Regions from separate parts of the Vulcanococcus sp. CPBay_Sum15L08_68 genome, predicted to be linked through region 1. Evidence: riboswitches for the same ligand, from Rfam matches in the RefSeq annotation. Region 1 holds a riboswitch; the other holds the start of a gene.

Region 1 (4,356 bases):
TGGGACTGTCTTTGCCTGAGTGATGCGATTCCCCAAACGTTCTGGTGCTCATACCGCATGGATCGCTGCAGGCCTACTCGCCCTCGCCGCCTGCCAATCGCCCAGCGCAGACCCAACGGCAATGAGCGGCCCACAAAAAGAGGTCTATGCCTACAACGAGGGAGCCATCACAGCCCTGGAAGGCCATCTCCTGGCCGCGATCGAGCTCTCTCCCGATCGCTTTGATCCTGAAGATGACCACGACCATGAGGCCCTGATCAAACAGACCCGGGCGACCGCCACGAGCTACACCGACGCTCTGCAGAGCATTCAGGCCGATCTCAAGGATGGCCCCTGCAAAAGCGCCCAAGCGGCCTACCTCAAGCTCGAGCAACAGGAACTCGGCGTGATTAACGCGATGCTCGATGCCCTCTCCGATGGCGATGGCGCTGGAGCCAAAGCCGCGGCCAAGACCTACAAGGACCTCACCAGCTCAGCCGAAAGCCAAACCATCGACCAGACCTATCTGAAGGCCTGTGGCTTGAGCAGCGTCTAAAGCTGCAGGCCACGTCCCAGACTGAGGGGATCGATCCCAGCCGCAGCAAGCCGCCTTCACCATGAGCAGCAGCCTGATGGAACAGGCCCCTAGCGGGCTTCCCGTGACCATCCTCACGGGCTTCCTTGGCGCAGGAAAAACCACGCTGCTCAACCACATCCTCAGCAACCAGCAGGGCGTCAAAACCGCTGTGCTGGTCAACGAGTTTGGAGAGATCGGCATCGACAACGACCTGATCATCGCCACCGGCGAGGACATGGTCGAACTCAGCAATGGCTGCATCTGCTGCTCCATCAATGGAGAGCTGCTGGACGCCGTCTACCGGATCCTCGATCGCCCAGATCCGGTCGACTATCTGGTGGTGGAGACCACTGGACTGGCTGACCCGCTGCCGGTGGCCATGACCTTCCTCGGCAGCGATCTACGGGATCAGACCCGGCTCGACTCGATCATCACCCTGGTCGATGCTGAGAACTTCAGCGACGAGATCCTCGATGGGGAGGTGGCCCGGGCCCAGGTGGTCTATGGGGACATCCTTCTGCTGAACAAGTGCGACCTCGTGAGCGAGGAGCGCCTCACTGCGGTGGAAGACAAGCTGCGGGAGATCAAAACCGATGCGCGGATCCTGCGCTCGGTCAAAGGGGAGGTCAATCTGCCGCTGCTGCTCAGCGTGGGCCTCTTCGAAAGCGACAAGGTGGCTGCGCAGCAAAACCACGACGACTGCGACCACGACCACGGTCACTGCGTCCATGAGCACGACCACGATCATTCCCACGACCACCACGACCACAGCAACTGCGATCACGACCACGGGCACTGCGAGCACGACCACGGTCATTCACACGATCACAGTCACGATCACGGGCACTCCCACGACCATTCCCACGCGGATCACCTCGCCATCGAGGGATTCACGTCCCTCTCCTTCAATGCCGAGGGGCCCTTTTCCCTGCGGAAGTTTCAGAACTTCCTCGACAACCAGCTGCCTGCGGGGGTCTTCCGGGCCAAGGGAATCCTCTGGTTCAACGAGAGCAGCAAGCGCCACGTCTTCCACCTGGCCGGCAAGCGTTTCTCCATCGACGACAGCGAGTGGAGCAAGCCCAGCGACCGCAAAAACCAATTGGTCGTGATCGGCAAAAACCTCGACCACGCCAAGATCCGCAAGCAACTTCAGGCCTGCGTCGCCAAAGATGCCGGCAAGGGCTTCTCCTGAAGCGATAATCCGAGCAGCGGTTTCCTGGACCCAGCCCAGGAAGGCAACGAGGAAAGTCCGGTGTGACTCCGGCACTGTCCCGCAGCTGTGATGGGAGCGCCCGCTCCTCAGTCAGAACGCTCGCCGCCCTCACCCCCCCAAAAAAACCTCAGCACCGGCGCGGACCGGATCTGCCATGAACTCGAAACTGACCCGATCGCTGCTGACCAGCACTGCAGCTGGACTGGGACTGAGCCTGCTCTCCATGCTCCCGGCCGGTGCCCATGGCAGCGCCGACCATGGCGTCATGGGTGGCGCCCTGCACCCCCTGCTCGGACTGGATCACCTGCTGATGCTGGTGACCGTCGGTCTCTGTGTTGCCCAGGCCGGGCGCCCGTTGCTGACCACTGCCGTTGCTGGCGCGCTTCTGGGTTCGATCGTGGGCAGCTTTGGCGGGCAACTGCCCGGGGCTGAAGTGCTTGCAGCACTGGCGATCTCGGCTGTTGCTGCCGTGCTTGTTCTGGTGCTGCGCGGTCACTGCGGTCGTTCGATCCTGGCCCTCGCCGTTGGCGGGGCCGTCGCCCTGCACGCCATGCTCCATGGCCTGGAGTCCAGTGGCAGCTCCTTCTGGTGGATTGGCGCCCTGCTGAGCTCCGCTGCGGTGGTGGGCGGCAGCGCCTGGCTGAGTCAGCGGTTTGACCGCAAGCTGGCCAGCCTCGGGGCCGGGCTGCTGGTTCTGGCGGGCGGCCTGCTGGCGATTGCACCCCTCTGAGCTGCAGCATCCGCGACAGCAGAAGCGAAAAACGCCGTTATGGTGTGTCGAACCGCATCCCCCGGATGGCCGAGTTCACTGCACTCACAACGGTTCTGGGGCTCGTCGGTCTGATTTTCTGGCTCGCCACCGACTCGGACGATGACAACGGCGGCGGCGGTTTGATGCAACCGTCGCTCGTGCCGGTCCGGGTCAACCGCCGCTGATCAAACCTCGTCCTCCTGCTGGGAACAAGCGGGACAAAGCGCCCGCACGTTCAAGACGCAGTTGAGCAGCTGAAAGCCGTGTAGAGCCGCTGCTTCACCGCCGGCCTGAAGCACCGCTTCACTTTCAAACTCCTCGGTGTGTCCGCAGCGGGCACAGACCAAGTGGTGGTGGTCCCGGTGCGCCTCATCACTGGCCAGCTCAAAGCGCCGTCCCCCTTCGGGCAGCTCCAACTCGCAGAGCAGCTCCATCGAGCTCAGTAGCCGCAAGGTGCGATACACCGTGGCCAGGGAGACCCGCTCCTCCGCCTTCAGCAGGCGCTGATGCACCTCCTCGGCACTGAGATGACTTCCCTCGCCCAGACGCTCAAACAGGGCCAAGACCCGTTGCCGCTGGGGCGTCAGACGCTGTCCGCGGTCATGCAGCGAGCTGCGTAAGGCATCGGCCTGCACCGGGGAGACGGGACCAGCGGGCAAGACGCTCTCTCAGGGCACTTCTCAACAATACCCACTGTTGCGAAGTGCCGCCAGGTCCCGGCGGGCAGCGGCGGCCATCAGACAATCCGCCAGGGAGACCACGAGCCTGTAGCTCAGGGCCACCGCCAGCAGGGGGGCCTCGGGGACCGACACCGCCAGGCGCAGCACCAACACCGCCTCAAACACCCCCAGCCCCCCAGGGGCAGCAGGCACCACCAGCCCAGCCGTCCAGGCCAGGGCGAACCCGGACAACCAGCCCCACCAGCTCAGTTGAACGCTCAGGTCAAAGGCTTGAACGCAGCAGGCGAAGCCTCCGAAGCGGCAGAGAACAAAGACCAACTCCGCCAGCAGGGGCAGCCAGGGATAGCCCGGCAAGCGCAGGCTCCCTGGGGTCAGGCCGGCGGGATCAACCTCCAGGGCTTGGGCGCGGCGGCGCTCCAGACCCTCCAGCAGAGGGTTTAACCAACGCGGCACCAGGGCCAGCAAAGGCAGCAGGCCCAACAGCCCCAGCCCTCCCCCCAGGGCCACCAGCGCCAAGGCCGCCACCGCCATCAAGAGCGGATCCAGCAGGACGGTCCCCAGGGCCTGCCGACCACTCAGGGGTTGGCGGCAGGGTCCACCAGCGCGCAGGGCCCGAACCCGCGTGACCAGGTGCCACACCCCACCGGGCAGGTACTTGCGCAGGTTCGACTCGAGGAAGAGCAGCAGCACAGGCGTCCAGCGCGGTGCCGCACCGAACCAGCGCAGCACCACTCCCCACGCCAAGCCATTGACCACCAGGCTCAAGGCACTCAGCCCGAGGCCCAAGGCGAGCCAGAGCCAGGACTGACGATCCAGGCTGAGCTGCAAGAGCTGGCTGCCGTGGGAGACCACGGCCGTCAGAACAAATGCAAAGCTCGCCGCACTCACCCAAAGCCGGGCGCCCCCAGGCAGAGAGAGCCCCCTCAGCCGCTGGATCACGGCTGCTCCTCCAACCAGCGGAGCAGCTCTGCGCGCAGCTGATCCAGGGGCAGCTGCCGCTGCTGCGCCAAGGGAATCAAGTCCTCCAGTTCCGGCTTGCAGAGCGCGCTGCCATCGGGGCGGATGGAGCGCTTGAAGCGCACGGGCCCCCAGGGCGTCTGCCGCTGCTCGATCTGCCGAGGCAGGGCCCAGCGCTGCTGCTGCTGCTCACGCACCC
Region 2 (4,356 bases), on a different contig from region 1:
GGAAGCCATTGCAGATTCCCAGCACGCGACCGCCGCGCTTCGCGAAGGCCGCGACTTCCTCCAGCACAGGGGCGAAGCGCGCAATCGCTCCGCAGCGCAGGTAGTCGCCGTAGCTGAATCCGCCTGGAATCACCACGGCATCAAGACCACTCAGATCCCGCTCCTCATGCCAGAGGAAGCGGGTTTCGATGCCCAAACAGCCCTGGGCTGCCCACTGGACATCCCGGTCACAGTTTGAGCCGGGAAAAACAACGACACCAAGGGTCATGGCTCAGGCTCCAGCGCTGGAGTCGTCCTTGAGCTCGAGGGTCCAGTCCTCGATCACGGGATTGGCCAACAACCGGTCACTCAACAGCTCCAACTGCTGACGGGCGGTCTGGGCGTCAGGAGCCTCAAGCTCCACCTCCACGGCCTTACCGATCCGCAATTTGCCGATGCCATCGACACCCAGGCGTGAGGCAGCGGCTCGGGTGGCTTCACCAGCGGGATCGAGCACGGAGGGCCTCAGGGAGACCAACACACGGGCAGAGAAGACGGGCACCTGAGCTCTAGGTGGGGTTTGTTAAATCTTGGCAGGCCGGCTGACGCTGGACCCGGCTGTGGTCAGGTTGGAGGGGGTCCTAAGGGGTCGCCGTGGATCGCTTGCCGCTGCTGACTGGGCTGCTGACAGCCTGGGCACTCCTCACCACCCAGGTCGCCAAAGGGGAGGAACCCTTTTCGCTTCCGCTCGAATGCCAGCTCGAATCGGCCCGTTGGCAGCCCTGCACGCTGACCGTTGAACGGCTCGGGGAGCACTGGTGGCTCCAGGTCGGTGGGCGCCGACTGGACTTTCACCACGACGGACGGGGACAGATCGAACTTCAGGAGGCGGCAAGAGAGCCCCGGCTTGTTCAGCCCCACTGGAGATCTGAGCAGGCCCTCTGCTGGGGGGGCATCTGCGCCAAAGGAGCCTTGCCGCTGGACTAGCCCAGACCGGCGATCAACTGATCCTTCAGGGCTGAACCCTTGAGGGACAGGCCCAGGGCGACAAGCTCCAGACCGTCGTCGTTGGGGCGCTCCAGCCGCGAACCGCTGTCAAACCAACACTCCAGACGCGGGCCAACCGCCTGAATCTGCAGCGGGTGGGTTTTACCAGGCAGCCAAGCCCGTCCCTTGAGACGCAGCAGGCCTTGGTCTGTAATGCAAGCCGGCAACAGGGCTTCGAGCTGGGCTTTGTTGGTCACTCCCTGCCACCGGAAGGCAACCGACTCCATCGCCACGTGGGTGTGGTCATGGTGATCGTGGTCGTGGTCGTGGTCGTGGTGATGATCGTCGTCGTGTTCGGGGCGATCGAGTCCCATCAGCAGAGCCGCTGGGACGTCGCCGCGGGCCATGGGCAGAACAGACACGCCGCTGCGGACCTGGTCGCTCAAGCGGCGGCGGAGACGGTCGACGGCCTCCTCGCTTAAACAATCCGCCCGGCTCATCAGCACGAGATCGGCGGCCTCGAGCTGATCGTCGAAGAGCGCGTTGATGTCACTGAGGTGATCCAGGCTTGGATCGGCCTGTCGTTGGGCCTCGAGGGCACTGGGATCGGCAACGACACTTCCGCCACTCAATGCCTCACCGTCGACAACGGTCACCACGCCCGTCACACGGGTCTTGGTGCGAATCTCAGGCCAGCGGAAGGCCTGCACCAGGGGCACGGGCAGGGCGAGGCCACTGGTTTCGACGACGATTCCATCGAGTTGGTCAGCGCGCTGCAGCAACTGCTGCATGACCGGCAGAAACTCGTCCTGGACGGTGCAGCAGAGGCAACCGTTGGCCAGCTCAACGACCCGTCCGTCGAGCTCATCCTCAGGGCAAAAGCCGCAGCTGCGAATCAGATCGCCATCGATCCCCACCTCACCAAACTCGTTCACCAGAACGGCAAGCCGCAGGCCACTGGAGACCAGCAGCTGACGCAACAGTGTCGATTTACCAGCGCCAAGAAACCCGGTCACCACCGTGACCGGGAGGCGTGATGCGGGTGCCACAGTCATGGTCAGGCGACGAGCGCGGTCCAGGTGAAGGCGGCGCCGATGCCGACCATCACACCGGCGAGGAGCTGTTTCTGGCTCAGCGGGAGCTCCTGGCTGAAGCGACGCAGGCCAACGAGGGAGAGGGTCAACAGAGCGCCTTGGCTGAGCAACAAACCCAGCAGGTAGAAGGCAATGGGGGTGGACTCCCAGCCAATCACCGAGGCGCTGAGCACATAACCGTGCAGAGCGAAGGCGGGAATCAAGCTGAGGGCAGGAAGACGGCCCACGATCACGAGGCCCTCGACCACCAGGGAGAGGGAGACCAGTGCCTCGGCACCAGGCAGACCGGGCAACCAAAGACCCAGTGCCGTGGCGCTGAGGCCCACCAGCAGCAACGCCATGGTCCAACGCATGGAGCGTTGAAAGCCGACCAGGGCCAGGGCAATCAGAAAGAGCAGATGGTCAGGCCCCAGCAGCGGGTGGGCCAGACCACTGATCAATCCACTCACCGGTGAGGGAACCAGCGCCATGGACTCCATCGGGTGATGGGCCAGAGCTGGCGCGGCAGAGAGGGAAGCCAGCAGGAGCGCAGGGGCCCCGAAACGCTTGAACATCAATAGGACTGGTCCGCGCCAGGTGATTTATGGGAGTGAACCGGCGGGCGTTCTGACTGGAGCCCTGGGGACAGGACTCTTCACAGCTGCGGGACAGCGCCGGAATTACACCGGACTTTCCCCGTTTCCTCCTCGGGCTGATCCCCCGAAGAACCGGAGCACTGAGCCTAAGCGCTGATTAACGACAGGCCAGGCTTTCGCGGGTATCGACACCCGTACGTGGATTGACGCCGCTGGCCCGGGCACAAAGGGCCTTCTGCTGCGGAAGGTCCAGAACCGCGTCGGTGAAGTCCGTGCCTTCGATGACCGCGCCGGTGAACTTGCTGTTCATCAGCATCGCGTTGCGAAAGACCGCACCGCTGAGGTCAGCGTTGTCAAAGCGGGTGGCGAAGGCCACGGCATCCTCGAGATCAGCCGCCGAGAGGTTGGCGTTTTGCAGATTGGCGGTGTTGAACACGGCCCCGCGCAGGTCGGTCTCACTGAGGTCAAACCCCTCCATGGAGGCCTTTAGAAACTCCTGCTGCTGAAGGTTTCGGCCGTGCATGTCCGGTTGCAGGTCCTGAGCGCTGCGCTGACCACGTAGTTCGGGGGCGGTAATCGCCAAGGCCGGGGAGGCCACTGGAAGAACAGAGGCCAGCAGCAGAACAACGCCGAGGGCGAGGGTGCTCAATGAGCGGGCCACGAGCAACTGAATGAGCGCAACGAGGTTCCGCACTGCAGCTTTAACTTGGGCGCTCAAGTTATTGCAGGCGGATACCGGAGCGCGACCGATGAGCAAGACCCTTCGGGTGGTGGTCCCTCCCCATCCCCTCATTGGCCATTGGCTGACCGTGTTGCGGGATCGAGAGACCCCTCAGCCCCTCTTTGCAACGGCCATGGCCGAACTGGGTCGATGGTTGACCTATGAGGCCATGCGGGACTGGATTCCTTACCAGCGGGTGCAGGTGCAGACACCACTGGCCCAGACGGAAGGGACCATCGTTGACGGTTCGATTCCGGTACTGGCTGTGCCGATCCTCCGAGCTGGATTGGGGCTATGGGACGGAGCCAAGTCGGTGATCCCTAGCGCTGCCGTCGCCCACATGGGCCTGCAACGGGATGAGGCCAGCGGTCGCTGCCGCTGTTACTTCAACGGTCTTCCGGAGACCATCCCCGCCAATGCAGGGGTGCTGGTCTTTGAACCCATGGTGGCCACTGCTGGAACGCTCCTGAACGTGCTCGAACAGCTGGAGACCAAGGGGGTGACTGGCCAACGGGTGCGGGTGATCTCAACCCTTGCCGCCAGTCCCGGGTTGAAAACCCTCGGTGAGCGCTACAGCGATCTGACCATCTACACCGGCTGTATCGACGCCGAGTTGGACGATCAGCAGCGCATCGTTCCTGGCTTAGGTGACGCTGGCGACCGTCTGTATGGCAGGCCGCAGTCAGGCTTCGTAGGCTGAGGCAACTTCAAAGCAGGTCCACGCGATGTCCAACCGAGACGGCGGTTCAGGTTCTCTGAGCACCCTCTTGGTTGGTGCTGTGATCGGTGCCGCTGGCTTTGCCTGGTGGCTCTATTCCGAGGCTGAGCGGCGCCAGCAAAACACCCGGCAACAGCGAAGCCTGCGCCTAAGTCGGCTGGCCGATCACGACGATCAAGCCTTTGACCCCAACAGCGACCGCCCGGTGGTCCGGGAGGTTGAACTCCAGGACAAGGTTCAAGAGCTCAACCAAGCGATCGAAGACGTTCGCAGGCAGCTCGA

What was found. Region 1 has a riboswitch for cobalamin ahead of QZ189_RS01650 (HupE/UreJ family protein). Riboswitches for the same ligand answer to the same signal wherever they lie in the genome.
Region 2: it holds a riboswitch for cobalamin, as region 1 does, so the genes downstream of both, QZ189_RS09315 (HupE/UreJ family protein) here and QZ189_RS01650 (HupE/UreJ family protein) in region 1, are expected to answer to the same signal.

The regions. Positions count from the first base shown of each region.
Region 1 is NZ_JAFMFX010000005.1:4,129-8,484, forward strand. It holds gene QZ189_RS01640 (hypothetical protein) at 122-535, shown strand; gene QZ189_RS01645 (GTP-binding protein) at 597-1,748, shown strand; cobalamin riboswitch at 1,749-1,891, shown strand; gene QZ189_RS01650 (HupE/UreJ family protein) at 1,924-2,499, shown strand; gene QZ189_RS01655 (hypothetical protein) at 2,565-2,705, shown strand; gene QZ189_RS01660 (Fur family transcriptional regulator) at 2,706-3,179, opposite strand; gene QZ189_RS01665 (lysylphosphatidylglycerol synthase domain-containing protein) at 3,201-4,139, opposite strand; gene larC (nickel pincer cofactor biosynthesis protein LarC) at 4,136-4,356, opposite strand, start outside.
Region 2 is NZ_JAFMFX010000063.1:807-5,162, reverse strand. It holds gene purQ (phosphoribosylformylglycinamidine synthase subunit PurQ) at 1-268, opposite strand, end outside; gene purS (phosphoribosylformylglycinamidine synthase subunit PurS) at 272-541, opposite strand; gene QZ189_RS09325 (hypothetical protein) at 634-966, shown strand; gene cobW (cobalamin biosynthesis protein CobW) at 963-2,021, opposite strand; gene QZ189_RS09315 (HupE/UreJ family protein) at 2,024-2,614, opposite strand; cobalamin riboswitch at 2,639-2,787, opposite strand; gene QZ189_RS09310 (pentapeptide repeat-containing protein) at 2,793-3,329, opposite strand; gene upp (uracil phosphoribosyltransferase) at 3,385-4,056, shown strand; gene QZ189_RS09300 (hypothetical protein) at 4,082-4,356, shown strand, end outside.